One region of the Bacillus sp. AL-1R genome, then DNA from elsewhere that is predicted to be linked to it. Evidence: riboswitches for the same ligand, from Rfam matches in the RefSeq annotation. Region 1 holds a riboswitch; each other region holds the start of a gene.
What was found. A riboswitch is a leader RNA that binds a small molecule or an ion and turns the genes downstream of it on or off. The one in region 1 is predicted to bind thiamine pyrophosphate.
Positions count from the first base shown of each region.

Region 2: it holds a riboswitch for thiamine pyrophosphate, as region 1 does, so the genes downstream of both, ACSBO6_RS16400 (ABC transporter substrate-binding protein) here and thiT (energy-coupled thiamine transporter ThiT) in region 1, are expected to answer to the same signal.
Region 3: it holds a riboswitch for thiamine pyrophosphate, as region 1 does, so the genes downstream of both, ACSBO6_RS03375 (thiamine phosphate synthase) here and thiT (energy-coupled thiamine transporter ThiT) in region 1, are expected to answer to the same signal.

Region 1 covers NZ_CP197469.1:3,993,547-4,004,221, forward strand. Annotated here, with positions in the region: gene ACSBO6_RS19095 (hypothetical protein) at 1-319, opposite strand, end outside; gene ACSBO6_RS19100 (low molecular weight protein-tyrosine-phosphatase) at 333-809, opposite strand; TPP riboswitch at 1,155-1,260, shown strand; gene thiT (energy-coupled thiamine transporter ThiT) at 1,484-2,065, shown strand; gene ACSBO6_RS19110 (WxL domain-containing protein) at 2,172-4,244, opposite strand; gene ACSBO6_RS19115 (WxLIP family cell surface protein) at 4,276-5,277, opposite strand; gene ACSBO6_RS19120 (hypothetical protein) at 5,731-5,886, shown strand; gene ACSBO6_RS19125 (Dps family protein) at 6,941-7,378, shown strand; gene ACSBO6_RS19130 (ABC transporter ATP-binding protein) at 7,942-8,967, shown strand; gene ACSBO6_RS19135 (ABC transporter ATP-binding protein) at 8,948-9,874, shown strand; gene opp4B (oligopeptide ABC transporter permease) at 9,890-10,675, shown strand, end outside.
Region 2 covers NZ_CP197469.1:3,406,016-3,416,690, forward strand. Annotated here, with positions in the region: gene ACSBO6_RS16355 (metallophosphoesterase family protein) at 1-426, opposite strand, end outside; gene ACSBO6_RS16360 (XTP/dITP diphosphatase) at 426-1,046, opposite strand; gene rph (ribonuclease PH) at 1,071-1,811, opposite strand; gene ACSBO6_RS16370 (GerMN domain-containing protein) at 1,969-3,012, opposite strand; gene ACSBO6_RS16375 (helix-turn-helix domain-containing protein) at 3,213-3,437, shown strand; gene ACSBO6_RS16380 (TatD family hydrolase) at 3,734-4,501, opposite strand; gene ACSBO6_RS16385 (ABC transporter ATP-binding protein) at 4,506-5,237, opposite strand; gene ACSBO6_RS16390 (ABC transporter permease) at 5,234-6,001, opposite strand; gene ACSBO6_RS16395 (thiamine-binding protein) at 6,001-6,291, opposite strand; gene ACSBO6_RS16400 (ABC transporter substrate-binding protein) at 6,304-7,296, opposite strand; TPP riboswitch at 7,384-7,493, opposite strand; gene racE (glutamate racemase) at 7,723-8,514, shown strand; gene ACSBO6_RS16410 (RrF2 family transcriptional regulator) at 8,585-9,022, opposite strand; gene hmpA (NO-inducible flavohemoprotein) at 9,209-10,453, shown strand.
Region 3 covers NZ_CP197469.1:705,946-716,620, reverse strand. Annotated here, with positions in the region: gene bcaP (branched-chain amino acid transporter BcaP) at 1-1,063, shown strand, start outside; gene ACSBO6_RS03395 (hypothetical protein) at 1,245-1,505, shown strand; gene ACSBO6_RS03390 (YjcZ family sporulation protein) at 1,677-1,808, shown strand; gene ACSBO6_RS03385 (small acid-soluble spore protein H) at 1,952-2,131, shown strand; gene thiC (phosphomethylpyrimidine synthase ThiC) at 2,379-4,157, opposite strand; TPP riboswitch at 4,294-4,408, opposite strand; TPP riboswitch at 4,641-4,750, shown strand; gene ACSBO6_RS03375 (thiamine phosphate synthase) at 4,841-5,455, shown strand; gene thiO (glycine oxidase ThiO) at 5,439-6,530, shown strand; gene thiS (sulfur carrier protein ThiS) at 6,557-6,760, shown strand; gene ACSBO6_RS03360 (thiazole synthase) at 6,763-7,530, shown strand; gene ACSBO6_RS03355 (ThiF family adenylyltransferase) at 7,527-8,573, shown strand; gene ACSBO6_RS03350 (DUF8832 domain-containing protein) at 8,637-9,443, opposite strand; gene ACSBO6_RS03345 (cation transporter) at 9,527-9,727, opposite strand; gene ACSBO6_RS03340 (heavy metal translocating P-type ATPase) at 9,740-10,675, opposite strand, start outside.

The DNA.
Region 1 (10,675 bases):
CTTCAACTGCTTTTTCTGTTACTTTAGAAGAGCCTTTATCAAACTTGTTTAGTGTTGAATCTTTAATTTCGATCCATTTATCTTTTACAATTTGTACATTGCCTTCTAATTTCTCAACTGAGTTTTGTACTACTCTCAACTGATTTCGAACAGCACCTTTTACGATTTCTGGATCTTCTTTAATTTGATTTAATTTGTTTGTTACGCTTCTTCCTTTACGTGAGATTTTCTCACGATTTTCTTTGTTAAGTAGAGTAACCCCTGCACCAATTGCGACTCCGACTAGAATATTGCGTAAAGCTTTGTTACGTTTTGACATTCTACATCCTCCTCTAAACTGTTAATTGGTGTTGCTTTAAAATATGCTGAAGTAAATGAGTGCATCCTTCTGTAATGATCTCATATACTTCATTAAAATTACCCGTATAATATGGATCAGGCACTTCCTTCCACATTGATGCTGGAACATAATCTGAAAGTAGTGAAATCTCTCCTATACAATTATTTCTTGCTAAATTCATTAAATCCTCTTTATTCTGTGCATCCATAGCGACAATATAACTAAAATATTTAAAGTCATTTTCTGTCACTTTTCGAGCTTTCATACCTTCGAAGTTTATACCTTTTTCACTTAATAAACCTTGTGTTCCCTTATGCGGAGGATGGCCAATATGCCAATCTCCAGTACCAGCTGAGTCTATCATAAATTGTTTATCTAACCCTTTTTCTGTCACTAAATGACGAAAAACAGCCTCAGCCATTGGCGATCGACAAATGTTACCTAAACAGACAAATAATACTTGAATCATCTCAATGTCTCCTTCAAATTATTTACACTTTATGCCAAAATTTAGCTGTTTCTTTTGTATTATTCTACACGGTATATTTTAAAATGAAAAGCAAGCCATTGTGAATAATTTATGGCTAGTATAAATAAGATAAGAGTTATCATGCTTATTTTTTACAGAATAGCTATGATTACACTCATTTTTTTAAAATAATTTCATTGATTATCTAAAAAAAACTTTGTAAGGTATGAACCGATACTTTCACAAATTCCATTAAATTTGATCAACATTTTTAATTTTTACAGATAAATTAATTGTATTTTTAAATGACCTTGACTATATTTAGTAAAGACAACTAAATGTAAGTTAAACCACAAGGGGAGCCATTTGGCTGAGAGTGAATAGATTAAGCTATTCTTACCCTCTGAACCTGTTAGTTAGTACTAACGTAGGGATGTGGCACGATGAAAAGCAATGCCGGGATCATCATGCTACCCAGTATTGCTTTTTTTATTTATTCCTACTAAAATCTCCCTAAATTTGAAATGTGGAAGTGGCACGCCTCATACCTCGATTCCACAAAGGGCAAGGCGCACGAACTAGGCATGACAAATGTATGCGACTAGTCGCTAACTTCATTATTTTCAAAGTGTTTCACTACATAGGTTGTCCACTAGATAAAGGGGGAAATAGAGATGAAGACATCAAAGATTCAATTAATGGCGGAAATAGCAATGTGTGCAGCACTAGCAATCGTTTTTGATTTCTTACCATTGTTTACTGCACCTCAAGGTGGCTCTGTATCATTATCAATGATTCCAGTTTTTCTAATTGCTTTTCGTTGGGGATTTAAAGAAGGATTAATTACTGGTCTATTATTAGCAGCACTACAAATCGTTACAAAGCTATATTTCGTTCATCCAATTCAAGTATTTTTAGACTATATTGTCGCATTTACAAGTCTCGGATTAGCTGGTCTTGTTTATAAACAAATAAAAAATAGCTTAACAAATGGCAATAAAAAAAGAGCAGCAGCCTATATAATTTTAGGAACTTTTATCGGCTCACTTGCTCGATTCATCTGCCACTTTATTGCTGGGATCGTTTTCTACGGTTCATACGCACCAAAAGGTACACCAGTTTCACTTTATTCATTAGTATATAATGCTTGGTACATGGTTCCTTCATTTATTATTAGTGCAGTTCTATTAATCATTTTACTTTCTTCTGCGCCAGTTCTTGTTCATGTTAAAAAGAACCGTAATCAAGCAGCATAAGTATAGAAACCTTTACAAATAAATTAAAAAGGAACAGAATCCCCCATCAATTATTCAGCTTGATAGGGGGTTAACTTTTCCTTTTACTTCAAATTATTTCATGATTTTAAAGTGGTGTATCTGCTAAAGTCCACGTTAAAGTCGTCTTATATTTAGCTCCTACTTCTTTATAGGCCCCTCCTGGCACGAAAAGAGTAACATTTGATGAATTCAGACCATATGAAATCGTCCATGTTCCGAATCCCTTTCCCTCATCTGCAAAAGCTACATCCTGTGCACCTCCACCTGGAACCAATGTTACTGTTTTGGCTACTGGTTTATACTGCTCGTCAGTCGTTGAGTTTAAAATAGGATCAGTTAATTTTAATACGGCACCAGATAGCTCATTATTTCCACTCTTAAATTGTTCATTTTGTTGTACGGATAATTTCCACCCTGTTTTTGCTCTTCGGTGGTCTGTTACTTGAATGAAATTTGGTACTTGAATGACTGAACCATCGGAAGTTTGTTTTACTTGATCTAATTGAGCAGTATAAACTTCATTACTACCTGAAATTTCATGTTCACCAAAGTTAAAATTTGAGACATAATCAATACTTAATGAACTCTTTGTTCCTGGTTCATGAGGATTATTTGGATCAGTTGGGTTTACTGGCTCGACTGGATTTGTTGGGTTTGTTGGATCAACTGGATTTTTTGTTTCTGCTGTTACGGTAGCAAATGTTTCTGTACTAGTATTCCCTGCAATATCGGTTGCAGTTGCCCTCACTACATCTCCCTCATACAACGTCCGTGGCGGTATAGATACCGAATACGAACCATCTGTTTCAGTGATTGTCGTTAGAATTGATTGATCTGGTAAAATGATCCTTACTGTACTACTTGCCTCTGCTGTTCCCGTTATACTTGTACTTATATCTGTAATGGAATTAATAACTGGCGGTAAAATCGTTTTGTCTACTGTAAAGTGTCGAATTGTTTGATTACCTGCTAGATCCGTGATGACTAATGTATGTTCACCATCATCAGGATTGATCGTACCAGAAGTAATGGTAGTCCCATTTAATTTTGCTGTATCAATACCGCTTAGCGCATCACTAAATGTAATATTTGTTGCTGTATTACTATTATATAATTGCCCGTTTGCATAGTTAGTAATAGGAGGTTCTTTATCAATTTTGACAGTAATTTTAGCTCCAGGATCAGTTTCCGGATTACTTTGGTTTCCAGAATCATCTTTTACTCTAATTTGAATATTTGTCGTACCTTGGGTTGAAACTGTATAATCAACGCCTGTTGAGGTTGCATTACTTAATCCATCTTTATTCCATGTAGCACCATTATTTGTAGAAACCTCGTACGATGTCGGATCAACCCCATAATCATCAGTTGCTGTGAAGTGAATTGTCGTGTTTTTATTGGTCCATGATGTACCACCTGTGTAATCTTCTGGTATGGTAATAATAGCATCCGTTATTTTTGGTGCTTGAGCATCGATCAATGTGACTGAAACAGGAAAAACCTGAAAGATTTGATATCCACTACCATCAATAGCTTCATGTCCACCGTCTTCAAAAAGAATTCTAAAATTTACTGTTGTTCCAATAGCGGTGAAAGTATACGTTATATTCTCAGGATCTGTGTAGTCTTTCCATTCATTTACTGGCGAAGGAAGAGTATCACTTAATAACCAGCTATACCTAGGTTTGGTATACTTATGTTCAATAAGGTTAAAAGAAAACTTTAAGGTATAAGTTTGCCCTGGAATTGTATTAATCGTTTGCTTCATACCTACAAACTCTTGAGAATCTACAGTGTTGAAAACTTTTAATAAAATCCCTCCAATACCTGAAATAGGTCTAACATAACTTTGTGGATCAACTTCACCAAACACCTTATACCAACCTCCACTTTGCCCTTCAAAATTAGGGCTATAAGGACCTAGTTCTTGGCCTCTATTTAAATACGACACAAATGTCCAATTTGGAAAAGTAGTTGTTTGACTATCAAAATTAAATGTAGAGTTTTGAAATAAGTTTGGAAAGGTTGCTGCTTCTGTAGTAGTAGGTTTAAGTAATCCCTTAACTCCAAGTTCATTCGGCTTTGTCACACTCATTATGATGACAAAAATAGAAGCTAAAACAATTGCTTTAAAAAGACGTTTTCTTTTTTTCACCATTTTGTTTCCCCATTTCAAAATTAATTTTTCTTTACTGTTTCTCTATATTCTTTAAACGTCTAATTAAGATAAACGTAAAAATGACTAGTAAAAGGAATAAAATACCGCCGATTACGTACCACATTTTACTATCCTTGTTCAGATCTAAAGTATTTAGTTCTTCTGCTGAATTGCTCTTAACGGTATATATTCTTGTCCATTTCCATGATTGCTCACCATCTGAGACGTTTATTTCTATACGGTAATTACCAGGCTCAATCGCTTGGTCATCCCAATCTATTGCATAATCAAAATTTGAATTCGGTGCCATTCTTAGATTTTCTTTCATTGTTTCATGAAGGATTTTTTCACCATGTTCTGTATATACTTTCGCATCTACGCTCAAATTTTTTAACATAGCTGGCTTTATATTTTGTAAATTTGCTGTCACTACATTTCGTGCATTGATTTGTGCTGGTTTCACTTCATTTAATTTCAAATCTGGCTTGACTACTTTATCGGTTTCTCTTAATAAAACACCAATAACATACGCATATTTATTTTTTATTTGAACGCTTCCATCTTCTTTTTTTGCTTTTCCTTCGTCTTCTTTCTCACTAAAATGAAGTCCACCTAATATAACACCATCGAATTGCTGATTCGGCATCTCAATCGTAATCTCTATTGTTGACTCACTTTTTGCTGGAATTTTTGTCTCTTTTTTTACTTTAGCAATCGTAGCGAAAGGTATTTCTAACGTATCGTCTACTTTTGAATTTGAAACACTGTAATCCGTAATTCCATTACTATTTGTAGTCGCTGAATTAGCTTTTGTCTGAACAACTATATTTTTATTCGTATCATTTTTAATTTGAACATTTAAGATTTGTTTTTGTCCTGGTTTCATTCTCAAATCAAAATAAGTTTTGCTCTGATCAATTTGATTAGTTGGCATAACAGGCGATACTGCAAAATTCATTTCAGCTGCACTTGCATGAAAGTTATTAATATTTATTAGAAAGAAAATAATAATCATTTTTTTTAGTACATTCATAGATAGCTCCTTTTTTGATCTTGACTAAAAAAATTCATGCAAATTAGATTACTTTTGTTTAGTATCTTTATTCGATTTATTTGCAATACACAAATAGTTTAACTATTTGCCTACTATATTTGAAACCCCCATCAAATTCTCACAGTTAAATATGTGAAAAATGTAACATGACACTATTCGATCGTTCAACGACTATTTTTACCTAAGTCAACGGTAATGAGTTTGAGTTTTAACTATTTTTTTGTTTCGTGTTCTAATCCAGATTTTAGGTGTAACTGTTACGAATGCTGTTATCGCTATCTTTTAGTTCATTCAATCACCAAATAATAAAAATATTTTATTCACACTTTAAATATGCATTTAATTTTTGAACACTTTGTGAATTTTGGTTATCTGTCCTTTTCTTCATTCATATATATAATTACAGAAAAATTTTAAAAGGGGGTTTTATCATTGGTCTATGATGTACTCATCTTTTTCTTTTTTGTCATTATTCTTCTTGGTATGACTGGTTCATTATTTTTGTTATTGAAAAGAGCTTTAAATAAGGATGATGCACTTAGAATAGATCCGAAACTTTCTCTGCCTAAAGAAAATGAGCATTCATAGAATACCCCCCCATCCTAGTGATGGGGGTATTCTTTTACTGTTGAAATAAAGCATTGTCAATATTGAACAACAGAAGTTTAAGTTTATATTTGAGCGAAAATTTGAATGATACTTCCTCATAACAGGTTCATGAGGAAGGAAACCACCGAAAATTTGAATGATACTTCCTTATAACAGGTTCATGGGGAAGGAAACCGCCGAAAATTTGAAAGATACTTCCTCATAACAGGTTCATGAGGAAGGAAACCTCCCAAAATTTGAAAGATACTTCCTTATGACAGGTTCATGGGGAAGGAAACCACTGAAAATTTGAATGATACTTCCTCATAACAGGTTCACGGGGAAGGAAACCACTGAAAAATAGAAAGATACTTCCTTATAACAGGTTCATGAGGAAGGAAACCACTGAAAATTTGAAAGATACTTCCTCATAGCAGGTTCATGAGGAAGAAAACCGCCGAAAATTTGAAAGTTCCTTCCTCATAACAGGTTCATGAGGAAGGAAACCACTGAAAATTTGAAAGATACTTCCTCATAACAGCTTCATGGGGAAGGAAACCACTGAAAATTTGAAAGATACTTCCTCATAGCAGGTTCATGAGGAAGGAAACCGCCGAAAATTTGAAAGATACTTCCTCATAACAGGTTCTTGAGGAAGGAAACCAGCAAAGATTAGAAAGTTCTTTACTCATAGAAGGCTTTAGTGGAAATCAGCCAAAAATTGGCGTTGACAAGCTCATTTTTCAACACTCTGCCCCATCTTAGAGATGGGGTTATTCATTTTAAGGAAGGCATTTTCATTTCATCTTTCCGTTAACTTACAAACTTTTCTTGGGTAAGAAAGAATCATTTTTTAATCCTCCCACTCAAATAAAATGTAGTTTTTTTATTTCAATATAATGCTATTGACAATTTAACGTTAATTTTACTAATTGTTGTCTGAGCTATCAAATATTACCATGACTATTTTTACTGAATATCAGTTAAGATGGTTTATATGGTTTTTTAATCTTTTACATCATTTAGAGGAGGGATTTTAATGGATACATCGTCCATCTCAAAAACGACTGTTGATGTGCTAAACAAACAAATAGCAGATTGGAATATTCTATTTGTAAAGTTACATAACTATCATTGGTATGTAAAAGGTCCAAATTTTTTCACTCTACACACTAAATTTGAGGAATTTTACAATGAAGCGAGTTTACATATTGACGAGCTAGCAGAGCGAGTGTTAATAATTGGTGGAAAACCACTAGCTACAATGAGAGAGTATCTTGATACTTCAAGTCTTAAAGAAGCCAATAAAAATATTACTTCTGATGAAATGGTACAGGACATTGCTAAGGACTTTAACTATTTAATTGAAGAATTAAAAGATGGTATGGAAATTGCAGAGTTTGAAAATGATTCAGTTACACATGATTTACTATTAGGCATTCGTGAACAGCTTACAAAGCATGTTTGGATGTTAACAGCTTACTTAAATTGAATTTAAACTTAAGCTTAAATTAAGAAAAGCAGTGTAAAATAAAAGGATTAATGATCCTTCTATGTTTACACTGCTTTTTTCATTTCTCTTTATCTATAAATGAGGATTAGTAGAATTATACTTATTTTTTTTAATCTATTTCTTAATTTTCAATGTGAAAAACAGGCAATTTGAACTAGGAATTTCAAACTACAAATTGCTCATCCAAATAATATTTTCCACAAAATTATTCCATTTTCCGACAAAAACCCCTATTTTTCTCCTTCGTTTTCAAACACATTTCATAATCAACTTCAACTATCGTTTTGAAAACGTTTTCATTTTGTATTTTTCTTACTCTCCCTTATTTTATTTACTCTATCAACCTTTTCACCGAAACACGATCACATTTTTTTCCTATTAATTTACTAGTTAATCGGAATTCCGAATGAATTATAGTCATAAAGGACTAGATATTACAGTAAATGTTTTCATATTGAAACATTCGCGTAATAATATTATACTTATGAAAATTCAAAATATATAAATAATTCTGCGCATAAAATCTCGAAAGGAGACACGAAATGTCAAAACCTCTTTTGGAAATCGAACATTTAACGACATCGTTTCGTATAAACAACCAATATTACCCTGCTGTGGATGATGTATCACTGACTGTCCATGAAAATGAAGTTCTTGCAATTGTGGGTGAATCGGGTTGCGGTAAAAGTGCATTAGCCCTATCGATTTTAGGACTACATTCAAATAATCGTACAAAAATGAATGGATCGATCTCTTACAAAGGTACAAATTTATTAACGCTAAATGATAGTAAGTTAAATAAAATTAGAGGGAAGGAAATCGGAATGATTTTCCAAGAACCTCTGACTGCTTTAAATCCATTAATGACGATTGGTAAGCAAATTGAAGAAAATTTAGATTTCCATACTGATCTTTCACGGACACAAAAAAAAGAGCGTGCACTAGAGCTACTAGATCAAGTTGGAATTCCAAAGCCAGAGGTTACTTATAAACAGTACCCGCACGAATTATCTGGTGGTATGAGACAACGTGCTATGATTTCAATTGCCATTGCATGTAACCCTTCGTTTATTATTGCAGACGAGCCAACTACTGCTTTAGATGTAACGATCCAGGCTCAAATATTAGATTTATTAAAAGAAATTCAAAAGAAAACGAAGCTAGGCATCATTTTAATTACGCATGACCTAAGTGTTGTTGCTGAAGTAGCGGACCGTGTTGCTGTTATGTATGCTGGACAAATCATTGAGACTGGTTCAGTTGAAGAAATACTAAATAATCCATTACACCCATATACGCGCTCACTATTAAACTCTATTCCTACTACTCATTCAAAAAATCAACGACTTCATATTATTGAAGGTACAGTGCCACCTTTAGACAAACTACCTAGAAGTGGCTGCCGATTCAGTCACCGTATTCCATGGATTCAAAATTATGCTCATGAAAATCAACCTATCTTGCACGAAGTTAAACCAAATCATTATGTACGTTGTTCTTGTTATAAGCATTTCCATTTCAAGAACGAGAAAGGAGCACCGATTGTAAATGTCTCTATTAAAGGTTGATAACTTAAAAGTACATTATCCGATTCGTGGTGGTATTTTCCGAACAGTCGTAGATCATGTTCGAGCTGTTGATGGAATTTCATTTGAACTAAAAGAAGGCGAAACATATGGTTTAATTGGCGAATCTGGTAGCGGAAAATCTACTGCAGGTAAGGCTATTCTTCAATTAACACATGCTACTAATGGGAGTATTAAGTTTTTAGACAATGACTTAATCAAACTAAATAAAAAGCAATTGCGAGCATTTCGACAAGAGATTCAAATGATCTTTCAAGACCCATACTCTTCTTTAAATCCTAAAAAGCGTATTATTGATTTAATTGCAGAACCGCTAAGAAACTTTGAAAATTTAACTGCTGAAGAAGAGCGTGAAAGAGTACTTTACTACCTTGATAAAGTTGGTTTATCTAAAGAGTCACTATATAAGTATCCACATGAATTTTCTGGTGGGCAACGTCAACGAATTGGGATTGCTAGAGCTTTAACTTTACAACCTAAGTTAATTGTTGCAGATGAGCCTGTTTCTGCTTTGGATGTTTCAGTACAAGCTCAAGTACTTAATTTCTTGCAAGATTTACAAGAAGAATTCAAACTAACTTATTTATTTATCGGTCATGACTTAGGTGTTATTCGCCATTTATGTGATCGAATTGGTGTTATGTATAGAGGAAGACTTGTTGAGGAAGGCACTACTGAAGATATCTTAAACAACCCACAACATATCTACACGAAACGATTAATTGCGGCAATACCAGATATTCGTCCAGAAGTTCGTGAAGAAAAAATTAAAGAAAGACAAGCAGTTAGACAGGAATATCAACAAAATGCTTCTTCTTACTTTGATGCAAATGGTCGACCATTTGATTTAAAACCAATCTCAGATACTCATCGAGTAGCATTACCTTAGAAAGGAGTAACGAATATGTTAAAATTTGTCATTCGCCGTATACTCATCATGATTCCTCAGCTACTGATCTTGAGTATACTAATCTTTGCACTAGCCAAAGCAATGCCAGGTGATGCACTAACTGGTCGATCGATCAACCCAAAGGCTAATCCACAAGAGATTGAAAAAATTCGTGAAGAAATGGGTTTAAATGATCCGGCATATGTTCAGTATTATCATTGGATTAAAAATGTTGCAAAAGGAGATTTTGGTGTTTCCTATACACATAAAATCAATGTAGTAGATGTAATTGGTGATCGTATTGGAAATACTGTATTACTTGCCCTATGCGTTTTTCTTGTGACTTATTTACTGGCAATCCCACTTGGTATTATTAGTGGACGCTATAATGACACGTGGGCGGATAAGCTCATAACCGGATACAATTATTTAGGTTTTGCTACCCCTTTATTTATTTTTGGTATTGTCATGTTGTTTGTTTTTGGATTTTATTTTGATCTTTTTCCTACGGGTGGTAGCGTAGACCCTCAAGTTGCTGACGGAACGTTTGCTTATTATGTAAGTAAATTAGATCATCTTGTTTTACCAACTTTATCAGGTGCACTTATTTCAACTGTTGGGATTTCTCAATATTTACGTAGTGAAATTATTGATACAAAATTAAAAGATTTTGTAAGAACAGCTAGGTCAAAAGGTGTTCCTGAAGCAAAAGTTTATTCTCGACATATTTTACGAAATTCATTTTTACCAATCGCTGCATTTTTAGGTTATGAGATTACTGGTTTAATAGCTGGTTCTGTA
Region 2 (10,675 bases), 590 kb from region 1:
TTCAAGAATTGCATAAGTCTTTTCTTTTCGCATTCTCGGTAGTAAAATGCTGCCAGGATTAATAAAAAGCACGCCATCAATTAATTCTGCTCCTAATACATGTGAATGGCCGAAGCAAGCAATTGTAGCACCAACTTCTTTACAACGATAATACAGCTTTTGTAATGACTGTTTTATTCCATGTAAATGACCATGTGTTGCAAAGATAGTATATTCATTCCCACGGTGAATAAATTCCTCAGGGAATTCTCCCCTGAAATCACAATTTCCTCTTACAACATGATAACCCTCTAGTTCCTTAGCATTAACTTCTAATTCCGAATCCCCACAATGGATCATTAGATCTACTCTGTCACGATATCGATCGGCGATTTCTTGCAATGGTTTTGTCAATCCATGACTATCACTTACGATTAGTACTTTCATTAATTTGAACCTTTAAATAATAAGTCTTTATCTTCTTTATTGATTACATTCATTAATGATTTGATTGCATTTGCGCGATGACTCAAGCCACCTTTTTCATCTTTTGTTAATTCAGCCATCGTTTTATCCAATTCTGGCAAAAAGAAAATCGGATCGTAGCCAAAACCGTTTGTTCCTCGTTTTTCGTTAGCAATATACCCTTCAACTGTACCATGAACAGTAATCGTTTCTTTACCTGGAACTGCTAAAGCTAATGCACAATAAAATCGCGCAGTTCTTTCGCCAGGAAAAACGCCTTCTAATTCACTTAAAACTTTTTGCATATTATCTTCGTCACTTTTATGTAATCCAGCATATCGAGCAGAATAAACACCTGGTCTACCTTCAAGTGCATCCACTATTAAACCAGAGTCATCTGCAATGACTGGTGCATTTAACTCACTCGCTAAATACTCAGCTTTTAAGATCGCATTTTCTTCAAATGTAGTTCCTGTTTCTTCAATTTCTTGAATTTCAGGAAAGTCTTTTAAAGATTTAACTTGAAATCCCATTGGGTTAAAAAGCACTTCAAAATCCTTCACTTTGCCTTGATTATTTGTCGCAATAATGATTGTTTCCATCCTTAAAGTTTCTCCTCGAAATGATTATTGAAATTTAATACCTTCTTGTAATAACACTTCTTTTTGTTTTTCAATTAGAGATTTAATGCCTAATTCACCCAAAGATAATAACTCATTTAATTCTTCTCTTGAAAAAGTTGATTCTTCACCAGTTCCTTGAAGTTCAACAAACTGTCCTTTTCCAGTCATAATAATATTCATATCAACACTTGCAGCCGAATCTTCTACATAATATAAATCTAGAACCGGTCCAAGGTCTTCTAAAATACCAACTGAAGTTGCTGCTAAATAATCTTTTACAGGATATGATTTCAATTTATCCATTTTAACTAATTTATCAAAAGCGAGCATCATTGCAACAAATGCACCAGTAATTGAAGTTGTTCGTGTTCCTCCATCTGCTTGGATGACATCACAATCGATCCAAATTGTCTTTTCGCCAAGTGCTTCTAAATCGACAACTGCTCTTAACGCTCTTCCAATTAATCGTTGAATTTCCATTGTTCGACCAGTTACTTTACCTTTAGATGATTCACGTATTGTACGCTCTTGAGTAGCTCTAGGTAACATAGAATATTCAGCAGAAATCCAACCTTTTCCACTATTTCTTAAAAATGGTGGTACACGGTCTTCAACTGTTGCATTACAAATTACCTTAGTATCACCAATACTTATTAGCACAGAACCTTCTGCATGTTTTGTATAGTGAGTAATAATCTCGATAGGTCTAAGTTCATTATTTAATCTTCCATCTGTTCTTGTCATGATTGTTCCTCCTACAAAATCTTCCAAATACTAGTATAGACAAAAATGTGATTTCATTTCTACTTATTGAGTAAATTTAAAGATAAAATTAAAAACCTTGTACAAAAATCCTCACAATTTTTGTACAAGGTTAATAGGATCTTTACATAACAAAGGCTTACAATTTTTTCGTATTTACATCCTTAGGTCTAGAAACTGGTTGGCTTAAAGGCTTGCCTTGCTGGTCGATCGCAGTTAATTTACCATTGATTTGAATTTCAATGGACTTCACACCTTTTTGCTCAGTTAAAGAAAGAACTAATGGCTGTAATACATCATTATTAATCATATTTTTGGCAATATTTCCATAGATACCATCGTTAAAATTAAGGACTAGCTTACCGCCTTTGAATACAGGTTGGCTAACTAGTTTCGTATCACTTCCAAAATCGGAAACTAAATTTGAATATTCAGAAGGACCTTTTACAAGTTCATTTACAATTGCTGTATATGGATCTGTTTCAGCATTTGAAATCCTAGTCGTTACAGGTACATAATAAGTGTCTCCCATTTCCCCTTGAGATACATAATATAGGGTAACTGGTCTGGAGTTCATAATATCTACAATATCACCTTTATCAAAGTTTATTCCATCATCTCTTGTTAACCCATCACCAATTTGAGCCTTATTTGCTGGCATCGATGCTAGTTCTTTTCCGTTTACTCGAATTTTCACCTTTGTCACATTTTCAAATTGAGTTAACGTCCAAGTAACAGCTTGAAATACTTTTAATTCATCTTCAGCACGATATTGTTTAAATTCTGGTGAAAAATCAGCAATGATTGTACCATCCTTTTGAGTTTGAACACCTAGAACTTCTGTATTTGGAGGTAAAACTGCTTGGAAACCATTCGGTAATTCGTCTGTAACAGGACCATCTTTTACTAAGTATTCTAACGCTTGTTTAGCTAGGCTGGTAGATTTAGGTAATTGGAAGGTTTGTGGTACAACATAACCATTACGGTCAAGTAAATATAATTCCCTTTTTACCGTTTCTTCCTTCTTTGCTACTTCTTTTGAAGGTTGATCACTTTTATAAACTACAGTTTTAGGTGGATCAATATCAGTTGAAGATTTCGTTGGGACCAAACTACATCCACTCAAAGTTGCGATTCCACATACCGCTGCCGCTGTTACTAACAATCTTTTTTTCATCAACATACTCCCCCCACGCTTTTTTACTATTTATACGAGCCTGTACATTTTTTAGAACAAGCTAAATAGAAAAAAATAAATAATTTAAATCTAGCTCTAAATTTACTGGAAATATTCACCTAAAAGACCTATCTTTCATATGATAAAAAGACTAAATGAATACCCATCCGAAGAACAGCTCGGTCAAGCAAGGAGGGTTAGCACAGTTGAAGGATAGAGACTATCAAACAAAGCACACACTCACAAAGCGTGAAAAAGAAGTATTCGAGCTTCTTGTTCAAGATAAGACTACAAGAGAAATTGCTGAAGAGCTTTTTATAAGTGAAAAAACTGTGAGAAATCATATTTCAAATGCAATGCAGAAGCTTGGGGTTAAGGGGCGATCACAAGCAGTTATAGAGCTTCTTCGTATGGGAGAGCTTGAATTGTAGTTATTTTGTAGAAATACTTCTACAAACCAACATACTGCCGGCATTCTAAACGACATGCCGGTTATAGTATTTACATTGAAACTAAAGATTTACATTTCTCTATTTTCTTGCCTGTAAAAGAATCTGATTATCTAAATTTTGAAAGTTTTACTTTATATCCTGCTTATAGTAGATAAAAAAGCCTATCTGTAAATTAAGATAGATTCTCTGCTATAGGGGGATTTTATTTTAGAACTTTTTTACCTATAAAAAAACAAAAAGAAAATCGTTTCCAGTTAGAAAACGATTTTCTTATTTCAAATACTATAAAACTTCTTAGTATTTTCATATAAAGTTTTATATGCTACTGATAAATCTATGTCTTTTAACTCAGCGATCTTTGCAACTGAATGATGCATAAATTTAGGATGTGTAAATTCATTCGCAAAAGGCCCTTCAAATGGCCAAGGACCATCTGTTTCTACCATCATTAATTCTAAAGGATACTTTTTTACTAGGTCTTGAATCTCATTTTCATATAAAACATCTGGTGTGATTGAGATAAAATACTCATTTTTTATCATCCGTTTAATTGTATGATCATCCCCTTTAAACCAATGAAAATGAGCTTTTTTAATAATATATTTTTCTAATAGATTACATACAGTTTCAGCGTCCTCATACACTGCATGTAATATGATTGGTTTATTTAACTCTTTTGCAAGTGAGATAAATTTTTCTAGTAATTGAATATAAGGGGCGTAATCAATCTGTTCTTCTAAATTCTTATAATATGGTAATCCAACTTCTCCGATTGCGACCATTTCATCCTTATGAATCATAATCCATTCAATTAATTTATCAACTTCCTCATCAGAAGGAATTCGTTGTTCAGGATGAAATCCAAATGCTGGATGTACACGATTATTTTGTTTTTTTAACGCTAAATTTTCTTTACTAGATTTTAAATCCATTGAAACAGAAATAATTGCTTCGATTTCATGTCTTTCTAAATTAGATAATATTTCTTCTCTTTGACTAGTATCATAAGAATCTAAATGAATATGAGCATCTATCATTTTCATCGTATTACTCCTTCTCTAAAGCCAAATAGATTTTTCTTTTATATTCCGTAAATTCGTCACTTAGTAATAATTCTTTTTTGCGTGGCCTTGGAAATGGCACAATAATTTCTTCTTTTATTTTGGCGGGTTTATCAGAAAATATATAGATTCGATCAGACATTAACAACGCTTCATCAATATTATGCGTAACTAATAAAATTGATCTTCGTTGCTCTTCCCAAATTGATATGAGCCATTGTTGCATGTCTAGTCTAGTAAATTCATCTAATGCCGAAAATGGCTCATCCATGCACATAAACGACTGCGGTGCTAGTAATGACCTTAAAAATGAAACTCTTTGTTTCATACCACCAGATAATTCATGCGGGTAAGCATTCTCATAGTTTTCTAAACCAGTTCTTTTAAGCCAGTCTCTTGCTAATTTTTCATCGGGTTTATGTTTTAACTCTTGTGATAAAACAATATTTTTTAAGACTGTTCTCCAAGGTAGTAATGAATGATCCTGTGGCATAAAACTAATATGGCCAAGTTCTCCATTTATGATTGACCCATTTAGCTTAACTTCACCAGAATCGGGTTTTAGTAAACCGCCTATAAGGTGAAACAACGTACTCTTCCCACTACCAGATGGACCTAAAATTGATACAAATTCCCCCTCATTTACATAAAGGGAAATATTATCTAACACTTGATGACTACTATAACTTTTTGATAATTGTTCCACTTGTAATGTCATTTTCGATTCTCCCCTTTAACTTTCCATTTAACAGTAACTCGTTCAATTACGACTATTAGGAAGAAGAAAAGCATACTTAAAAACATAATAATAAAAATTGAAACAAATACTCGATCTGTTCTAAATGAAGATGAAGCTAAAGTCATATACACTCCAATTCCAGATTTCGCTCCTAGCCATTCTGAAATAACTGCCCCCATTACACTATATGTCGCTGAAATCTTTAAGCCAGAAAAAATCGAAGGTAAAGAAAAAGGCAACTCAACTTTCCAAAAAATTTGTGATTTGGTTGCCCCTGCCATTTTCATATAATTTATTAATTCACTTGGTGTTTGTCTAAAACCATCCAATGCTGAAACTGTAACTGGGAAAAAACAAACAAGAGAAATAATAATTAATTTAGGTAATACACCAAACCCAAACCAAATAATTAATAGCGGTGCCAATACAATAATTGGTACATTTTGAGAAAGAATTAATAATGGGTAAAAAGCTTCCCTAACGCCTGGGATTAAATGCAATAGAAATGCTATTAAAAATCCTAATAAACTACCAATTAACAAACCAATAATCGTTAATTGAATTGTAGAAGAAATATGAGGAAGTAATGAACTAGTTGATTTCATTCCTTCTTTAAAGATTGCGATTGGTCCTGGCAATAACCAAGATTCAATTTTCCAAACTTTAATACTTAGCTGCCAACAAATTAAAAAAAGCAGGATGACAACAATTGGTTGCCATCCTTTTATATGTTTAGATTTCATTAACGATACTTCTCCGTTAACACATCCATCGTAATACCTTTTGGTTGATAAAGTATTTTCATTTGAGTAATAACATTGTGGCAACCTATTTCAATCATTCTTTCATTCATTTTTTGAACAACCATTAACAATTGATTCAAGTCACCTTCCATAGTTGTTTCCAATGGTTGAACTTGATATTTTACACCTGACTCATCAATAATTTTAATTGCTTCATCCACTGCTGGAATAACATCCTCAATATTATTTGTTTTCGGTATAATTTGGACACTCATTAAAGTAGTTTGCATTTTTGCTCCTCCTTATTTCGCTGGTAAGAAATCATTCGTAAATGCTTCTTTTGGCTTAAAGTTTCCTTCTAACAATTTATTTTCAGCTAAGAAATCTGCATAGTTTTTCCAAACTGATAACTTTTGCTCACCCCATCGGTCTGCATCATCTTTATATTTAGATGCTAACCATTCTTGGCTTTTTTCCACTAATTTTTTATCTAAATCTGGATTATCCTTTATTAAAATCGAAGCGGCTTCTTTAGGGTTATCGATCGCAAAATTATATCCTTTTGATGCTGCAGCCACAAACGCTTTTACTGTTTTAGGGTTTTTACTAATCATTTTTTCGTTAGTAGCTAAAACTGGCGTATAGTAATCAAGTTTTTTACTATAATCAGTTAAATAGATCATGTTTAATTTTTCACCGCGAAGTTCTGCTTCAATCCCTGTCCATCCTTGATAAATCCAAGCAAAATCGATATCTCTTTTTACTGCAGTAAAGAAATCAGCATCACCCATATTCACAATATTCAACTTATTAACATTCGCATTTTCTTCTGCCATAAGCGATTTTAAAATTGCCTTTTCAACAGGTGAACCCCATCCACCATATGTTTTTCCAACGAAATCTTTTGGAGACTTAATTTCTTTATTCACTGGTGATGCAAATCCAGAAGTATTATGTTGAATAATTGCTGCAATTGATACAATTGGTACATTTTGAACTCGCGCTTGTGTAATTGACTCCTGATAAGAAACGCCAAAATCCGCTTTACCAGATGCCACCAATTGATCTGCCCCTGTTTCTCCCGGGCTGATAATATCTACATCAAGCCCTTGTTCCTTAAAGTAACCTTTTTCCTTAGCAACAAAAAGCCCCGTATGATTTGTATTTGGCGTCCAGTCTAGTACGACAGTCACCTTTTTTAATTGCTTTGTCTTTTTATTAGTGGCAGTTTTGTCTTGAGCACATCCAGTTAACATTAAACAAATAGCCACTAAAAATACTACTAGTTTTTTCATTATCTATATCCCCTTTTGGTTTTTGTTTATAAAAAAAGAAAACGTCCGGGTACGAACCCGGACGTAAATGCGCTGTAAAAAACATATCTAAAAAGAGATACTGTTCCCTACGCTGGCATCACCCAGATCAGGTTCTAAGAGTCAACATCTTAAGGATGCTATCTCAGCCAGCAACACTGGCCCCTCCACATTTTTCTCATATATAAACTTTCCTCATTAATATAACAGATAATGATTGTATTTACGAATTATTTTTAACTAGTGTTTAAATGTTTTAATACTCTGTTAATAAGCGCAATGAAACTATGAAATTTTAATATTTATTAAAAGAGAATGATAAACAAAAATATCATTTCTTATAGTAAAATCTTAAATGAATAAAGAATATACTACATCAACAAATTTTTTGTAAAATGAGGGGATTTTTTGAATAAACCAATCGGGGTCATTGACTCAGGTGTTGGAGGCTTAACAGTTGCCAAACAAATTATAAGACAATTACCTAAAGAGGACATTTTATACTTAGGCGATACAGCAAGATGTCCATACGGATCACGACCATATACAGAAATTAGAGAATTCACTTGGGAAATGACTAATTTTCTAATGGAGAAAGATATAAAAATGTTAGTCATCGCCTGTAATACAGCAACATCAGTAGTCTTAAATGAAATGCGAGAGAAACTTCAAATACCAGTCATTGGTGTTGTCCGCCCAGGAGCCAGAGCAGCAATAAAATTAACACAAAATGATCGAATCGGTGTCATTGGAACGAATGCTACCATTAATAGTAAAGCATATCATTCTGCACTAAAGCGGATTAATGATAAAGTACTAATCGAAGGATTGGCATGCCCAGAGTTTGCTGGAATTGTTGAAAATGGGGATTACAATAAACCTGAAATATTTGAGATTGTTAAACACACCCTTGCACCACTTATCGATTCAAATATTGATACTTTAATACTTGGTTGCACGCATTACCCATTACTCGGTCCAATCATTCAAAAAGTGATGGGACCATCCGTCCAACTGATCAGTTCGGGCGATGAAACAGCTTTAGAAGTAAGTGCAATACTTGATCAACAAAATATTTTATCTAACTCTGAAATCACTTCACATGAATTTTTTACAACTGGGGATCCTACGATTTTTCGTAAAATAGCTTCATCTTTATTCCAAGAACCACTGGAAAACGTAAAGTATATTAAACTATAAAAGTCTATAGAACATATAAAATGAAGAAAACCAACAAAGTACATCTTTGTTGGTTTTTGTGTTTTAAAATTTATTCTTTACTTGAAAAGTAATCTTTAAGCATCGCATTGTTCTTTACGATATCATCTAGTGTATATTGATCTAAAACTTTTAAAAATTGTTCTAATGCATTGTTGAATATATGTTTTAAAGAACAAACAGGTGTAATAACACAAGTATTGCCATGTTCAAAACATTCTACAATATTAAAGTCCTCTTCAGTTTTACGAATTATTTCACCGATATTTATTTCTGTTGGCAATTTAGCTAAACGAATTCCACCGTTTCTACCACGTATAGTCTCAATATAGCCCATCTTACCTAAATTATAAATTATTTTCATTAAATGGTTTTTAGAAATATCATACGCTTCAGCGATGTCCTTAATATTAACTAATTTTTCACGTGGCTCTGAGCTTAGAAATATTAGTACACGAAGAGAGTAATCCGAATAAGTTGTTAAACGCATAACTTGTCCTCACTGTCTTATTTATGATTTATCATAGCATAATTGTGAACATTTTTTAAACTTTTATGTCTTTTTGCGAAAAAAACCAAAAAAGATGTATTTCGTATATTGCTTTAAATTAATTCTAGGTCTAAGATAAAGATGTATTTACAATACTACTTTAAAACGTGATTAGGGGGATTTTTCATGCTATCTCAAAAAACAACTGATATTATTAAGTCAACAGTTCCTGTCTTAGAAGTAAAAGGTACAGAAATTACTAAAGTATTCTATAAAAATTTATTTACTAATCATCCTGAACTATTAAATGTATTTAATCATACAAATCAACAACAAGGTAGACAACAAACCGCTCTTGCAAATACTGTTTTAGCTGCAGCACAGAATATTGATAAACTAGCAACAATTATTCCGGTAGTAAAGCAAATCGCGCATAAACACCGCAGTCTTGAAGTTAAACCAGAGCACTATCCAATCGTAGGGCAACATTTACTAGGGGCAATTAAAGAAGTACTTGGTGATGCTGCAACTGATGAAATACTAGGTGCTTGGGCAGAAGCATATGGAATTATTGCTCAAGTATTTATCGATATTGAAAAAGAAATGTATGAAGAAGCTTCTTCTCAAGAAGGCGGTTGGACTGATTTTAAAGAATTTAAAGTCATTGAAAAAGTTAAAGAAAGCGATGTAATAACATCATTCTACTTAGCTCCTAAAGATGGTTCATCAGTTCCTACTTTTTTACCTGGTCAATACATTACTGTTCGTTCACAAATTCCTGGTGAAGAATATTTATCAAACAGACAGTATAGTTTATCTGATGCACCAGGTAAAAATCACTTTAGAATTTCAGTTAAAAAAGAAGCTGAAGAAAATCAACCACTAGGTAAATTCTCAAACTTCCTACACAATCAAGTAAACGTTGGTGATACATTAGAGATTACTGCTCCAGCAGGTGAATTTACTTTAAATACTGCCATTGATTCAGATGTTGTTTTCTTAAGCGGTGGTGTTGGAATTACACCATTAATCAGTATGGCTAAGACAATTGCAAGTAATCAGCCAAATCGTAAAGTTAGCTTCATAAGCGCTTCAAGAAACGGTAAATTACAAGCATTTGCAAATGAATTAAACCAATTAAAAGAGCAATTAACAAATTACAATTTATCATTTGTTTATGAAAACCCTTCTAAGGAAGATCTTCAAAATAATAACTTTAAAAAGCAAGGTTATATTGATGCAGAATGGTTAAATAACAATGTTAAATCTGACAATGCAGATTATTACGTATGTGGACCAGTACCATTTTTAAAAGCGATTATAACAAACTTAAAAGAATTAGGAATTAAAGATACACAAATTCATTACGAATTCTTCGGACCAGCAATGAATTTAGACACTGAACCTAAAAACACTGTACATCAAGGTTAATATTTAGAAAGGATGCTCTTAATCGAGCATCCTTTCAGACTGCCCGAAAACGCTCGCTTTCTTCGTTACTTCGCCTGTCTGCGGTGCTCATTACCGTCTAGGGTAACTCCGCTCCTCACCAGGCTTCGCGCCTCGAAAGACAAGCGCTTGCAATCAGTCTGAAAATCAGATTTTTTGTACTTTGTCGACACACTGAAAGGATGCTCTTAATCGAGCATCCTT
Region 3 (10,675 bases), 1.2 Mb from region 1:
AGCAGTTGCAAGTGGATGGTCTGGATACTTCCAAAGTTTATTACACGGTTTTGGAGTAAATCTTCCAACAGCTTTAACAAGTGCATTTGATCCCTCTAAACATACTATTATTGATTTACCGGCAGTAATCATTGTTTTACTTGTAACGTTTATTCTTACTAGAGGTGTTCGAGAGTCAGCAAAACTTAACACGATCATGGTAATTGTAAAATTAGCAGTAGTTGCACTTTTCATCGTAGTAGGTGTTTGGTACGTTGAACCACATAACTGGACTCCATTTATGCCAATGGGCTTCCATGGAGTAACAGCTGGTGCTGCTGTAGTAGTATTTGCTTACTTTGGATTTGACGCAGTATCAACCGCAGCTGAGGAAGTTAAAAACCCTCAACGCAACTTACCAATCGGTATTATCTCTGCTTTAACAATTTGTACAATCTTATATATTGTCGTTTCATTAATTCTTACTGGTATCGTACCGTTTGATCAATTAGGTGTTAAAGACCCTGTTGCTTTTGCACTAGCATTTATCCACCAAGATTGGGCTGCTGGATTCATCTCACTAGGCGCAATCATCGGTATTACAACAGTATTAATCGTAATGATGTTTGGACAAACTCGTCTATTCTATGCAATCAGTAAAGATGGTTTATTACCAGGTAAATTATCAAAAGTTAATAAGAAAACTTCAGTTCCTGTAACAAGCACTTGGGTAACTGGCGGATTAGTTGCTTTATTCGCTGGCTTAATTCCATTAAACAAATTAGCTGAATTAACAAATATCGGTACTCTTTTCGCTTTCTCTGCTGTTTCTCTTGGTATTCTTGTATTAAGAAAAACTCGTCCAGACTTAAAGCGTGGATTTAAAACTCCTTGGGTACCTGTAGTACCTGTATTAGCTGTTGTATTCTGTGTATATTTAATGCTTCAACTTTCATCATTTACTTGGAAAGGTTTCGTAGTTTGGTTAGTAATCGGTTTAGTAATTTACGTAGCATACGGATATAAAAATAGTAAACTAAACAATAAAAATAAGTTTGATAAGGATTCAAATCAAACTGCATAAGTAATAAAATAATCTGCAAAAGTATAGAAATCCCACTATAGTAACCTATAGTGGGATTTTGTTGTCTGTTACATATTTTCCTAAACAATCTAGAATAACTATAGATATCTACAGCAAAAAAAATTTATGATATGATACGACTTAAGAAATTTTAATTTTCGAATGAACAGGAGCTGTTAAAATGTTCCCATTAAAAAATTATTATGAATCATTTATTAAAAAAGATCTTATTGGAGTGAAACGAGATATCGCACTAAAACGACTAAGTAATTTACTTGCTTGTCAAAAGATTAGTAAAGATACAAAAGAAGTAGTGCATATTCGATATTTTACTTGTACCGAATCACTCCAGCCTACTGACAATTATTTAGGTACAATTGCTGTGAAGTTTCAAAATGGTTATGTAGTTGAAACAGCCATTTCACTTCCTAAGGAAAAATAAATCATTTATTAAAACTTACGTCTAGGTATAAGCCTAATTACATTATAGACTAGTTTCATAGTTGGCAAAAAAACATACGATACATTATCCACCTCTCCTAATTGTAATTTCAATTAGTTCATGACCCTAAGGGAGTTTTCCCTTAAATATCGTATGAAGGAGGTCACATGTATGAGTACTGGACATCACGGACACCATCTTAACGGTTTTGCTTTAATCGTTGTTCTATTCATCTTATTAATCATTGTTGGAGCAGCTTGCTGGTCTGGATATGATGGATATGGATATGGACACCACTGGTAATCAATAAAAACTATAAAACTCCTGTTAAATTTTAACAGGAGTTTTTTTTTTATATAAAAACTTGTACTTGAATATGAATACTCAGGGTATCCCCTTGTTAATAATATGTTAGGTTTCTATTTTTAATTAAGAGGAGGTTCCTTATGAACAAACAACGCGCTCAAGAAATTGCTTCTTCACCTGAGATGGCTAATGTGACATATAATGGAGTGCCAATTTACATTCAACATGTTGATGAGACAAATGAAACTGCCAGAATCTATCCGCTAGGTCAACCAGATCGAGAAGAAGAAGTTTCAATCAATAGTTTGTCAGAACATTAATTCTTGAGTAAAAAACAAACCTCTTTATTAATGAGGTTTGTTTTTGCTTTGTTACTCCATATTACCAACTTAAGCTTTCGATTAGATTGCATTTAAGGCATTCTTGTATCGTATCTTTTTTCTGGAAATCATGCACACAATTTTTTTGAATTGTGTGCAGTTCACTTTTTAATTGATTCATATTTCTTTCTAGATTCTTTATTTCGTTTATGATTTCTTCTACCCTATTCATATAAGGCTCACACCCTTATTGATAGATTTCTCCGCCTTGTTTTCTAAATTCAAGTGCTTTTTCTTTCATTCCTTCTTCAATGGTTGAATCATTCTGAAGTTCTTCTTGTTTTACTATGTCTCGAATATCTTGTGAGATTCTCATACTACAGAATTTTGGACCACACATTGAACAAAAATGTGCTGTTTTAGCCCCTTCAGCAGGCAATGTTTCATCGTGGTATTCAACTGCTCTTTCAGGATCAAGAGAAAGATTAAACTGATCACGCCATCTAAATTCAAATCTTGCTTTTGAAAGTGCATCATCTCTTTTTTGTGCACCGGGATGTCCTTTTGCTAAGTCAGCTGCATGCGCCGCTATTTTGTATGTAATAACACCTACTCTTACATCTTCTTTATTTGGAAGACCTAAATGCTCTTTCGGAGTTACATAACAAAGCATCGCAGTACCAAACCAACCAATCATTGCTGCACCGATTGCTGATGTAATGTGATCGTAGCCAGGAGCAATATCAGTCGTTAACGGTCCTAATGTATAAAATGGTGCTTCCTGACAAATTTCTAATTGTTTATCCATATTCTCTTTAATTAAGTGCATTGGTACATGTCCTGGTCCTTCAATCATAACTTGAACATCGTGTTTCCATGCAATTTTTGTTAACTCGCCTAATGTTTCTAACTCGGAAAACTGTGCTTCGTCATTTGCATCGGCGATTGAACCTGGTCTCAGACCATCTCCTAAAGAGAATGTTACGTCATAACGCTTCATAATTTCACAAATTTCTTCAAAATGAGTATATAAAAAGTTCTCTTTATGGTGAGCTAAACACCACTGAGCCATAATAGAACCACCACGAGATACAATTCCTGTTACTCGTTTTGCTGTTAATGGAATATAGCGTAATAATACACCCGCGTGAATCGTAAAATAGTCTACCCCTTGTTCCGCTTGCTCGATTAGAGTATCTCGAAACACTTCCCAACTTAAATCTTCAGCAATTCCATTAACTTTTTCTAGTGCTTGATAAATCGGAACTGTGCCTACTGGTACTGGTGAGTTACGGATGATCCATTCACGTGTTGTATGAATATTCTTCCCAGTTGAAAGATCCATCATCGTATCTGCTCCCCAACGAGTAGCCCATGTCATTTTTTCTACTTCTTCTTCAATCGAAGACGTGACAGCTGAATTACCTATATTGGCGTTTATTTTCACATGAAAATTACGACCGATGATCATTGGCTCACTTTCAGGGTGATTAATATTCGATGGAATGACAGCTCTTCCTTTTGCAACCTCATCACGAACAAATTCAGCAGAAACATTTTCTCGAATCGCAATAAATTCCATCTCAGGTGTAATAATCCCTTTACGAGCATAATGCATTTGAGTAATATTTTGATTATCCTTTGCACGTAACGGTTTTCTTTTTAACCCTTTAAATACTTCAACATTTTGTTGATCTGTCTCTTTTCGATATCCATTATCTTCAGGCTTTATTTCACGCCCTTCATACTCTTCAACATCATTTCGTTCGATTACCCAGTTTTGTCTAATCGCCTTAAGTCCTTTTCGAATATCAACTGAGCTAGCTGAATCTGTGTAAGGTCCACTTGTGTCGTATACTCTAACTGGAGCATTTTCTTCTTCGCCAAAAGTGCCAGTTGTTGGGCTTAATTGAATCTCACGCATTGGCACCTTAATGTCAGGTCTAGATCCTTCAACATACACTTTCTTACTCCCTGAAAAACTAGACATGATAGAAAAATTCATTTCATTTACAGAATTGTTCATTTGATTTCATTCCCCTTTATAATTTGATTAAAAAGGACGAAATCCAATCCATTCAAAGCATGAAAAAAGCCGGCGTCTTATTTTAAAGACCCGGCTAAGTGTTAGCAAAACTACATTAACAATTAGATAATCATTAATGAAAAATTTCTAACTTCCCCACGCTGGTATGAACCAGATCAGGTCCTGAGGGTTAAGAAACTTAATAACGTTTCTCTCTCAGCCCAAATAATTGGACACCCCTAGTCAATCGATTAAATTGTTCAAACTAAATATAAACCCGCAAATTTAAAATGTAAATGTTTTTATTTCCCTAAATTTTTACAGAAATCCCAAAATAAAAAAATTATGGTTTTTTTATACTCTCAAAAACACTTGAATTCACTACACTTCAAGCCATATTTCTAGTAAAAAAATGGACTAGTAAAAAAATTTAGTATTGAATATTATTTTTTATATGCTATGCTAAAATTAATTTTCATACATATTCATCACTAGGGGATCCCTTGATAAGGGCTGAGAATAAAGTAGTTACTTTTAAACCCTCAAAACCTGAACAGGCTAGTACCTGCGTAGGAAAGTGGCGCATTTTATATTTTTCTTCGCGTGTAATGTAACCACTTTCTTTTTTTTAGGAAAGTGGTTTTTTTGTTTGAAAAAATCTTGAAAATGAAAGAGGCTGGGACATGGAACTTATTGCAATTACAGATGATCAGCACTCAGTCGAAGTACTTGCTACAAAAATAATTCAAATAATCGATGCAGTCGACTATGTACAAATTCGCGAAAAGTCCAAAACAGCAATCGAGCTACTATCACTCTTAAATCTACTAAAATTAAACAAAGTAGATATGAAAAAAATTGTTTTAAATGATCGTTTAGATATCGCTATTTTCTCTAATCTATCAAATATTCACTTACCAGGACATGGTCTTCCTCTTGTTGATGTAAAAGAATATTTTCCTAATTTACGAGTAGGAAAATCAGTCCATACACTAACTGAAGCAATACAGGCAGAAAATGATCAAGCTGACTATATTATGTACGGTCATTGCTTTGAAACTAAGTGTAAAAATGGATTAACACCAAACGGGATTGAACTAATTCCTGAAATGAAAAAAACGTTAACGATACCGATCTATGCAGTCGGAGGAATATTACCTGAACATATCCAAGTTCTAAAAGAGAACGATATAGATGGTATAGCTGTAATGTCTGGCATATTTTCTGCCCGAAATCCTCTAGAAGCTGCGCTGCAATATTTTGAAAGGTGCAAATTTGCTTATGAACAAGAAATTTGATGTTGCTGTAATTGGTGGTGGAATAATAGGTTGTTCAATAGCTTATTATCTAGCAAAAGAAAACATAAATGTCGCAGTTCTTGAAGGTCAGCAAGTTGGACAGAAAACAACTAAAGCTGCTGCTGGAATGCTTGGTGCCCATTCCGAGTGGGATCAATCTGAGTCATTTTTTTCATTTGCTAGAAACAGTCAATTAACTTATTTTCACCTTAGAGAAGAATTAAAAGAACTTTGTGGAATTGATATTGAACTTAAAAATGGTGGCATTTTCAAACTAGCTTATACAGATTTAGAAAAAAAACAATTAACTCCGCTACTCACTCAAACTTCAGCGCTTTGGTATAACCAGGAGGAGTTAAAAAAACAGATACCTGGAGTCCATCCTAGCATAATTGGAGCAGCTTATATTGAAGACGATGTAAATGTATTACCTGTTTCTGTCTGTAACGCGTTTTGCAAAGGTGCTCAAATGTTAGGTGCATCTATTTTTGAATATACACATGTGTTTCAGATTCAAAAAAACGATTCACATTATTTAATTAAAACAACAAATGGCAATTTTGAAGCAGAAACGATTGTAATTGCAAGCGGCGTTTGGAGTAATTCATTGTTTCAACAGCTTGGATTACATCACGAAATTATTCCCGTTAAAGGTGAATGTATCTCGGTCAGAAGTGAAAAAGTTGCTTTAAAACACACTCTTTTCCATGAACAAAATTATATTGTTCCAAGAAATGACGGTCGCCTTGTGATCGGAGCTACGATGGTGGATAACGAATGGAATGAGAACCCTAGCTTAAAAGGGATTGAGTCATTAATACAAAACGCTAAAAAAATGCTTCCCGAAATTGAAGAGATGAAAATTGATTCTTTCTGGGCAGGATTACGACCGCGAACGCTCGACTATCATCCCTTTATAGGAACTCATCCAGAGGATGATCAAATCTTATTTGCGACCGGCCATTTTAGAAATGGTGTTTTACTTGCACCAGCAACTGGAAAATTAATTCGGGATTTGATTCTTAAACAAAAAGTCGATCATAGCTGGATTGAAGCATTTAAAATCAATCGTTAACTTTAATGATTTGGGGGTGTAGACATTTGGAAATAAGATTAAACGGAAAGAATATCGAAATTTCCAGCAAAACTTGTACAATTCAGGATCTGCTTAATGAATATCAATTAGAAAACCGAATTGTTATTGTCGAAGTTAATAAAGAAATTATTTATAAAGAGCAGTATTCATTAACTAATCTCTCTAACGGAGATTCTGTAGAACTTATACATTTTGTAGGTGGTGGCTAATCATGTTAAAAATAGGAAATCATACGTTTCATTCAAGATTATTATTAGGAACAGGAAAATACCCTTCATTTGAAGTCCAGAAAGAAGCTGTTGAAGTATCGGAAGCTGAGATCCTAACTTTTGCTGTTAGACGAATGAATATTTTTGAGGAATCTCAACCAAATTTTCTTGAGCAATTAGATTTATCCAAATATAGATTATTGCCAAATACAGCTGGTGCAAAAACTGCTAAAGAGGCAGTTAGAATTGCAAAATTGGCAAAAGCATCAGGCTTATGCGATATGATCAAGGTTGAAGTAATTGGGTGTGATAAATCATTACTACCCGATCCAATCGAAACATTAAAAGCATCAGAAATGTTATTAAATGAAGGGTTTATAGTATTACCTTATACTTCTGACGATGTTGTCCTTGCAAGAAGACTAGAAGAACTTGGTGTCCATGCGATTATGCCAGGTGCATCTCCAATCGGTTCCGGAAAAGGAATTATTAATCCTTTAAATCTAAAATTTATCATTGAGCAATCAAATGTACCTGTTATAGTAGATGCCGGAATCGGGTCTCCAAAAGATGCAGCTTTTGCAATGGAGCTAGGAGCTGATGGTGTACTTTTAAATACAGCGGTTTCTAATGCAAAAGATCCTGTAAAAATGGCTGTTGCGATGAAGCTTGCTATTGAAGCAGGAAGGCTTGGTTATGAGGCAGGCAGAATTGAAGAAAAAAATTATGGTGAAGCTAGTAGCCCAATCACAGGGTTGGTGAATTCTTGACAAACCGTTATGCAAAACAAGAATTATTTTTAGGAAAAGATCGTCAATCAAACTTGCAAAAATCCAGTGCCATTATTATTGGTGTAGGTGCACTAGGCTCATCAATAGCAGAAATGCTTGTCAGAGCAGGCATTGGAAATATAACAATTGTTGACCGTGACTACGTCGAATGGACAAATTTACAAAGGCAGTCTCTTTATATTGAAGAAGATGCTAGAAATAAATTACCTAAAGTAATTGCAGCTAAAAATCGACTTCAACAAATTAATAGTGAAGTGTCCATTACTAGTATAATAAAAGATATTACTAGTCTTAATATTGAAGAGCTGATTAAAGGTCACACAATCATACTAGATGCAACAGATAATTTCGAAACTAGAATGGTTGTGAATGATGCAGCCATTAAGCATGGTATTCCTTTTATTTTTGGTGCGTGTGTTGGAAGCTATGGCCTCTCGTTTCCAATTATTCCAGGAAAAACTCCTTGTCTTAACTGTTTATTAAATCATATACCAACTATAAATATGACTTGCGATACAGTAGGAGTTATCAGTCCAATTGTACAAATGATTGCTGCCTACCAAGTAACCTATGCCCTGCAATATCTTACGAACTATGAAATTTCACCAATCTTACAATCAATTGATGTTTGGAAGCATGAAAAGTCTGATATAAACATCGAAAAATTGAAAAATAAAAAGTGCCCAACATGTGGCTCTATAAGAAGTTATCCATTTTTAAAAAATGATGACCAGATGAAGTCATATGTTTTATGCGGAAGAGATGCAGTCCAATTAAAAACAGAGTCTCCTCAACTACCAACACTAAGTAGCCTCTCTCAAAGATTACTAGGATTAGTAGATGATTTGATCGTAAATCCTTATTTGTTGTCATGTACTATTGAAGATCATCGCATTGTTTTATTTAAAGATGGTCGAGCAATTATTCATGGGACAAAGGAACCTACAGTAGCGAAAGAACTTTATCGTAAAGTTATTGATATAATAGAAAAAACCGCAGATATGGAGCCAAATATTTTATAAAACTAGTAAGATCTAAATAATAGAAAAAAGCAGGAAAATGTTCCCTGCTTTTTTCTGTTTAATTTATGGTACATCCACAACAAATGGTACAATAAACACTTCACCATTTTGTTTAAACTGTCCCCATATTTTATATAATCCTTTTTTAGGAAAACTAGTCATAAATTCTGCATCAGGTCCACTCGATTTTTCATTCATCGGATGGACATGTAGGTAAGTATTCGTATCCCCACTAATAGCAACAACATGACCAATAGCACCCAAATAAGGCTGTAAATCATTTATATCTTTTTTTGTTTTAGCATCTTTAATCGTAAATGTCATTTTAACTTCATCATTTGTCGTCAATTTATTAAATTTTAAAGTAACCTCTTTTCCATCAATTACTTTTGTTAATATTTTATCTGGTATTAGTGAAATTGGTTTGGCTTGATGTCCCGATACTTTCACTAATTCGGATTTTAAATTTTTATCGGAGCCCTTAGGTATAAAATCCGCAAATAACTTATATTCACCGCCATTTGGGAAGTTTGGTGTGACTGTAAATAATCCTTTTCCCTTATATTGTGGATGCAAATGGTCAAAAAATGACAAATCCTTACTTACAACGATCAAGTGCATCAATTTTTCATGTTCAATTTCGAACTGATCAACTGGTTTACCTTTTAAACTATTAACCTGTATGTGTAACTCTACTTTCTTATCACTCTCTGGACTACCATTAAATGAAAATTTTACTTGAGTAGAATTCATTTCTTCTTTTGTTTCATGATTCATATTTTGATGAGTTGATCCCGTGTGTGTCTTACCTTCACAACCACTTAATGCAAGAACAGTAAAAAAGCTAAGTAATAACAATATGTATTTCATCTAAATTTCCCCCGCTATAGTATTTTTCCCAAAATAAAAAGCGAACCCGTAGTCCGCCTTTAATTTGTTAGATAACACTTTGTTTAAACGATATCATACCCTTGATCTTCAATAGCTTCTTTCACTTTCTCAATTGTTTCAGCGTTTGAAGTATTGAATGTTACTTCTTTATTTTCCAAACTTACGATTATATTATTTGTACCAGGCACACCTTCTACCGCTTTCATAACTGCAGCTTTGCAGTGTCCACATGTCATACCTTCTACTTTTAAAACTGTTTCCATTACTAAACCCTCCTAAATTTTTATGCGTTTTAACCTTAATGCATTTATGACAACCGATACAGAGCTAAAAGCCATTGCAGCACCTGCAATCCATGGCTGCAACAACCCTAAAGCTGCAATCGGTATACCTAAACTGTTATAAAATAACGCCCAAAATAAATTTTGACGTATATTATTCATTGTTTTCTTACTTAAGTTAATAGCTTTTGGAATATGTGATAAATCGCCACCTACTAGCGTAACATCTGCTGTTTCAATCGCCACATCTGCACCAGTACCGATCGCCATACCAATATCAGCTTTAGCAAGAGCCGGAGCATCATTAATCCCATCTCCAACCATCGCAACAATCTTCCCTTGTTTTTGCAGTTTTGCAACGATATCTGCTTTTTTCTCTGGTAGAACTTCAGCAAATACATTTTCAATCCCAACTTGATCTGCAATCGCCTTTGCTGTGTGTTTATTATCACCGGTTACCATAAAAACTTCTATTTTTAAATCCTTTAATGCTTTTATCGCATTTCTTGAAGATTCTTTAATTGTATCGGCTACTGCAATAATACCTTCCAGCTTCTCGTCGATTGCTACTAGCATTCCTGTTTTCCCAGCAGATTCAAATATGATTAATTGTTCTTCAACTGGCGAAAAATCGATATTCTTTTCATTCATTAACTTTCTAGTACCGATATATACCTTTTTATTTTCAATCAAAGCTTCTACTCCATATCCAGGTATGGCAGTAAATTCTGTAATATCAGCTAGTTGCAATTGCTGTTTAAGAGCGTATTGAACAATTGCTTGTGCTAGTGGATGCTCTGACATTTTTTCTACACTTGCAATGAGCTTCAATAAATCCTCTCGCTGATTTATATTAATGAGATCAGTTACTTCGGGCTTGCCTTTTGTAACAGTACCCGTTTTATCAAGAATGATTGTATTAATTTTTTG